2 regions of the Clostridioides sp. LIBA-2809 genome follow, and region 2 is predicted to be linked to the other one. Evidence: riboswitches for the same ligand, from Rfam matches in the RefSeq annotation. Region 2 holds a riboswitch; the other holds the start of a gene.
What was found. A riboswitch is a leader RNA that binds a small molecule or an ion and turns the genes downstream of it on or off. The one in region 2 is predicted to bind thiamine pyrophosphate.

Region 1 (3,437 bases), 270 kb from region 2:
ATTGAGTTTTAACAATAATATATAATTATGATTTATCTAATTTAAGATATAGTAACTATCTATATTATTATATAATATAATGATAAATATATATTAACAAATAATAAAAAAATTAATTTGATTGTATATAAATTAGTTTGTTATTAAATTATTATTAATTAGAATTAAAAAGTTCGGAATGTTACTTAGAAGAAGCCTATGATTCAACTTCTATGTTTGTTGAGAATGTAATTACAGTTTTTCCAATTATTTTTACTTCAACTGGTTTATTATCTGAAATAATTACTTTTATTAACATCTTGCCTTTGCGTTTTATTGTTATTATGTAAATCTCTATACTACAATCAAGATTATATTACGAATTAGTATGTTAAACAGGAATACATTTTTTAGTTATTTATTTACCCTTTTAAAAGGAGGGTTAGAATGAATATAGATAATAATTTTGAAGAATTTCCAACTATTGAAGAAAGACAAAAAGATTTTAATTGTTCAATTTGTTTTATTATGACTGTGATAGGAAGTAAATGGAGGGCAATTATTTTATGGCATATTTTAAAACAAGAGCCAATACGTTACGGTCAATTAAAAAAAGAAGTTGTTCATATAAGTCATAAGATACTGTCACAAGAATTAAAGTATCTTGAAAGAGATGGACTTATTAAGAGGATTTCTTATCCGACTATTCCTCCAAAAGTTGAATATTTGTCTACTAAACGTGGTAAATCATTGGAATCGATATTATTAGAATTATGTAATTGGGGTAAACAGTATATGAGATAAACTCAACTGTTTACTTCATGAAAAATAGATAATAAAGCTTATTTTAATTAGTTCTTTAATGTATTATAAAACGTAGATAAAACTAAAAAGGGTTTTCTAGAAAATAAAATTTCTTTAATTATATCTGCTTACCAATACCATCACTTGATGCAAACAAGATTCTACCACGTTCTCTCCATATTCTAGTATAAAGTCATTTAATTGTGTATCTATAAAATTGCAGTAATCGTATGAACTGCATATATATGCAGTTAGTATATGCGTACATCTATCTTTTTTATCTATAAACATATATCATTTATCCCCCTAAAAAACTTTCATAAAAACAAAAAGAAAATATCTTTTTGGCAACTGGCTGACATAACTTGTTTTATAAGCCTTAGTCCCTATAGCTTTGCGTCACTAAATTTCTCTAGTTTTGCCTATTTAGTTTTATTCTACAATTACAATCATATAGGAAAACGTTTTGTTTTTCAATATACATATTAAAAAATTTAAAAATTAAAAAAAATAATTTATTTTTCAAAAATAAATTAGGTAAAATAATTATATTATATAGACAAATTAGAGTAATATATTTTTATTATTAAATTAGATTGAATTAATTTAAGACAGTGAAATAAAACTGAACAAAGTTAAATGTTTAATAAAATAAAAAAAATCATTATAAAAGTATATTTTTTACATATAAACTTTAAAATTTAATCAAATTCCAATAAATTATGATAAGTATGTATAGTAGGCATATAATTTTGTAAAAAGTATTATTAAAATATTATTTTGGTATTATATATTTTAAAATAGATAAAATATATAATATGAATAAAAAATTTGTTAAAATATGATAAGTGTAGTATAATCAAGTAGAAAAGATATAATATATTTCGGGGAGCTAATGTGCTGAGAGGAGATTTTATCTCGACCCTTTGAACCTGTTTGGATAATGCCAGTGTAGGGAGACCAGTAAAGATGAAAATAAGTCTTATCCTATTGTGGATAAGACTTTTATTTTATTTAAATATTATAGTATCTTTTTAGGAGTAAAAAATTTTAATAAAAAACAAAATATACCTAGTAGGTATTAATTATTTTTAAAGGAGTGATTTAAATGGTAATCGCAGACATAGCAGTAATGCCACTAAGACCTTACAAAGGTGAAGAAGAAATGTATAAAGTAGTAGATGCTTGTATTGCTGAAATTGAAAAAAGTGGTCTTAAATGTGAAATAGGTGCAATGAGTACGACTGTTGAAGGTGATTTTGATGAAGTTTTTGAATTATTGAAGAAAGTACATAAAATCCCTTTTAACCTTGGATGTGAAAGAGTTATAACAGTAGCTAGAGTAGATGAAAAAGCTGGGGGCTTAACTATAGATGAAAAACTTAGAAATCATAGATAAAGTTAAAGATAGTATATATCCAATAGCAACATTTTTGTTTATACTTATTCTTTGGCAATCTGTGGTAGAAGTTTTAAAAGTCCCACAGTATATACTACCCACACCAGTAGATATACTTAATGTGTTTTTTAAAGACTATCAAAATTTATCCATGCATGCTGTAGTTACTATAGGAGAGGCAATACTTGGTTTTATAGTTGCAATTATAATATCATTGATAATTGGTGTATTGATGGATTTTGTGTTGATAATAAAAAAATGTCTTTATCCTATTATGTTGGTCACTCAAATGATACCTACAATAATTATAGCTCCACTTTTTATGATATGGTTTGGCTTTGGTACAATGCCAAAAATATTGATGGTAACGCTTACTTGTTTTTTTCCTATATTAATAAGTTTTGTAGATGGAATTGAGAATATTGATAAAGATTATTTAAATTTATTTAAGACTATGAATTCAAATAAAATTAATACATTTATTCATCTTAAATTTCCCATGGCAATGGATAAATTTTTTTCTGGACTCAAGATATCTGCAACATATGCTGTAATGGCAGCAACTGTTGCAGAGTGGTTGGGTGGAACTAAAGGTCTTGGTGTTTATATGCTAAGGTCAAAAAGTGCATACGCTCTTGATAAAGTATTTGCATCTACTATATTGGTAGTTATATTTAGTTTGATATTTGTAGGAGTTGTACAAGCAGTAAAAAAAATTGTTATAAGACATAGATTAGCAGATTAAATGTATTTGAGGGAGGATATTATGAATTTTAAAAAATTAGGAATATTAGGTTTAGTAAGTGTTTTTACACTAGCAACAATAACTGGATGTTCTTCAAATAATGATAAGGATAAAAGTAGTGCTAAAGATGATTCTTCTAAAAAAGTGACTATGGTACTTGATTGGACACCAAATACAAATCATACTGGATTATATGTAGCACTTGATAAAGGTTACTATAAAGAAGAAGGTCTAGATGTGGAAATAGTTCAACCACCTGAAAGTGGAGCTGAGACTTTAGTTGCAACAGGTAAAGCGGACTTTGGTATAAGTTATCAAGAACAAGTTACTTATGCAAAAACTAGTGAAGATCCACTTCCAATAAAAGCTGTAGCAGCTGTTATACAACATAATACTTCTGGGTTTGCATCACCAAAAGAAAAAAATATAACTACAGCTAAGGATTTTGAAGGAAAAACTTATGGTGGTTGGGGCTCTCCGTCAGAAGAAGCTGTTTTTAAAGCAGTTATG
Region 2 (3,437 bases):
AAATCACCTCCTCTTTTTAAATTTATTTTATTCTAGTCATAAATTATATTAAATTAAGCTCCTCATTGTTTAATATTTTCTTAACCGTTCTCATTGAACACATTTTTCCACACATAGTACAGCTATCTTCATGAGTAGGAGTTGATTCATCTCTATATCTCTTGGCTTTTTCAGGATCTATTGCAAGTCTAAACATCTCACACCAGTCTAAATCAGCTCTAGCCTTACTCATCTTATTATCCCATTCACGAGCACCTTTAACATTTTTAGCTATATCTCCTGCATGAGCAGCTATTTTTGCAGCTATTATGCCTTCTTTCATGTCATCTAAATTAGGTAATCTCAAGTGTTCTGCTGGAGTTACATAACATAAAAAGTCTACTCCTTTAGCACATGCTAAAGCTCCTCCTATTGCACTTGTTATATGGTCATAACCTGGTGCTATATCTGTAACTAATGGTCCAAGAACATAAAAAGGTGCTCCATGACACAATCTCTTTTCTAATACTACATTTGCTTCTATCTCATCAATAGCCATGTGACCAGGTCCTTCTATCATTACTTGTACATTTCTTTCCCATGCTCTCTTAGTAAGTTCACCTAATACTACAAGTTCTTGAATTTGAACACCATCAGTAGAATCTTTTATACAACCAGGTCTACAAGCATCTCCTAAACTCAATGTAACATCGTATTCCTCGCATATATCCAATATTTTATCAAAATTAGTGTAAATAGGATTTTCCTTATTATTCAATTCCATCCATGCAAATAACAGAGAACCACCACGAGATACTATATGAGTTAATCTTTCATGATTTTTTATCTTTTGGCAAACATTTCTTGTAAGACCTGCATGTATAGTAATAAAGTCAACTCCATCAATCGCATGCTGTTTTATTACATTTAAAAACTCTTCTTCTGTTATATCTTTTAATTCTTTCTCTAAATATCCCACTGCATCGTACATAGGTACTGAACCTATCATTGCAGGTGACATTTCAACCACTTTTTCTCTAAATTCTCTAGTTTTACCATAGTTACTCAAATCCATTATAGCTTCAGCTTTCATGTCTATTGCTACTCTAACTTTTTCAAGTTCTTTTTCTATATCCTTACAATCTCTTGAAATTCCTAGATTTACATTTATTTTTGTTCTTAAATTTTTACCTACACCTTCTGCACTTAAAGATTTATGATTTTTATTAGCAGGTATAACAACTTGTCCATTTGCTATTAATTCTCTTAATTCATTCACATCTACTTGCTCTTTTTGAGAAACGATTTCCATTTCTTTAGTTATTATGCCTTTTCTAGCAGCATCCATTTGTGTTGTATAATTCATATTACAATCCTCCAAGATTAAAGTTATAGTTTTTGAAAATAAAAAAAGTGCTTTTCCTTGTTTGGAAAGCACTCTTATAATCATATATACACTTAGACAAATTTTCCCTAAAATTAAATAATTTGTCTATTTATGTAACAAAATTATATTAAAAGCTTCCCTTCGCAAGCATTATCTTGATCAGGTTATTAGGGTTTGTAAGTTACGGCTTTATCTCTCAGCTAGCCAATTCTAGCGCCCCTAGCTCTAATTTTTCATTATTTTTACAAATTCAGTATAACACAGCAAAAATATTAGTTCAACACAATAATACAAATTTTATTTTTGGATATGTTAAAAATTACTCTGGCATAATATTATTTTTTAAATTTTTAAGATAAGAATCAAGCATCACAGCTCTTATGTTTTCATACTTTATTGAATCTGGAAGTTTTCTTTTTATGTTATTTAAATTATCATATCCTACTTTTTCACAAACTTCTAAAATCATTTTCTTTTCATCTTCATCATAGAAATTTTCTAATTCTAATTCAAATGTTATGCTATTTCCATCCTTTACATAATCATGTACATATCCAATGATGGTTGATAATGAAACCTCTATTTCTTGACTAATACTTTGTATATCCTTTCCTTGATTTAATAAATCTAATGCTATTTCATTATTTTTTCTACTTTCTCCATCTAGTATTAGCTTCCTTTTACCCTTTTTATCCCAAATAACATTAATATCATTTTCTTTTACATATTGTTTGACTTCATCTAAAATACTAGCTCCATACTTTTCAATTTTTACCCCACCTATACCTGAAATATCTTTCAGTTGCTCTTCATCAAGCGGATATCTTCCACTTATTTCTTTCAAAGCCTTATTGGATAAAACCATATATGGAGGTAATTTTTCTTTTGTTGCATATTCTTCTCTAATGCTTAATAGTTTTTCATATAGAGCATTATCTGAATTAACCTCAAAGAATTCACTATTAACACTCTCTAAATCGACATTTTTTTCTTTATATTGTTTAGTTATATTATTTTTTTCGACATATTCTTTAATTGCTGTTTCAAAGTCTCTACCATATTTTTGATACTTAATTTCCCCTACTCCAGATATATCTAACATTTCTTCTTTATTAACTGGATAACTACTAGACATAGCCCTAAGTGTCCCATCTCCAAATACCATATATGGAGCTATTCTTTCTTCACTTGCAATTGAGTGTCTAAGCTCTCTTAATACACTATATAACTCATCTTCTACCTCTAATGATTTTGTAATCACAATTTCTTTAAATTCTACTTTCACTTGACCTTTTAAAACTTTCATAGACATATCATTCAATCTTATTGTTGGAAAACTTCCTCTATTTCCATTACCTAAAGTCTCAACCAAATCCAAGAAACCATGAGAAACCAATGTATTTATAAAGTTCTTTAAATCTTCACTTGAATAATCTCTCATAATATTATATGTAGATAAGGTGTTTAGTCCAAGTTGTAAAATCTTTTTATTTTTAGAACCTCTAAGTACATCTACAATAGTAGTAACGCCATAACTTCTTTTCATTCTAGCTACACATGAAATGACTTTTTGAGCATCTATAGTCTTATCTACTATTTCACCTTCTACTAAACAGTTACTACAATTATTACAATCTTCTATATAATTTTCTCCAAAGTAATTCAATATTGTCCTTCTATAACATGAATTACTGTAAACCAAGTCAATCATATATTGAAGCTTCTTATGTTGAAACAATTTTCTTTCAGGATTCTCAACTCCAATATCGATTAAATATTTTTGTATATGTACATCTCCTGGAGAAAATAAAAGCACACATTCACTTTTTTCTCCATCTCTACCAGCTCTACCTATTTCTTGATAATAGTTTTCTATACTTTGGGGCATGTTGTAGTGTATAACCCATCTTATATTAGGTTTGTCAATACCCATTCCAAAGGCGTTCGTTGCTATCATTATATCTACATCATCGTTTATAAAGTCTTCTTGATTTTTACTTCTTTCATTTTTAGATAAACCTGCATGATATTTTGACACAGATATATTTCTCTTAGATAATCCATTATGTAT

Region 1: another riboswitch for thiamine pyrophosphate. It lies ahead of ACTG44_RS10355 (MTH1187 family thiamine-binding protein); the one in region 2 lies ahead of thiC (phosphomethylpyrimidine synthase ThiC).

The regions. Positions count from the first base shown of each region.
Region 1 covers NZ_CP197004.1:2,155,542-2,158,978, reverse strand. The annotation lists gene ACTG44_RS10365 (winged helix-turn-helix transcriptional regulator) at 427-783, shown strand; gene ACTG44_RS10360 (hypothetical protein) at 898-1,074, opposite strand; cyclic di-GMP riboswitch class I at 1,127-1,216, opposite strand; TPP riboswitch at 1,659-1,758, shown strand; gene ACTG44_RS10355 (MTH1187 family thiamine-binding protein) at 1,892-2,182, shown strand; gene ACTG44_RS10350 (ABC transporter permease) at 2,157-2,927, shown strand; gene ACTG44_RS10345 (ABC transporter substrate-binding protein) at 2,949-3,437, shown strand, end outside.
Region 2 covers NZ_CP197004.1:1,881,871-1,885,307, reverse strand. The annotation lists gene thiC (phosphomethylpyrimidine synthase ThiC) at 44-1,345, opposite strand; TPP riboswitch at 1,486-1,597, opposite strand; gene recQ (DNA helicase RecQ) at 1,686-3,437, opposite strand, start outside.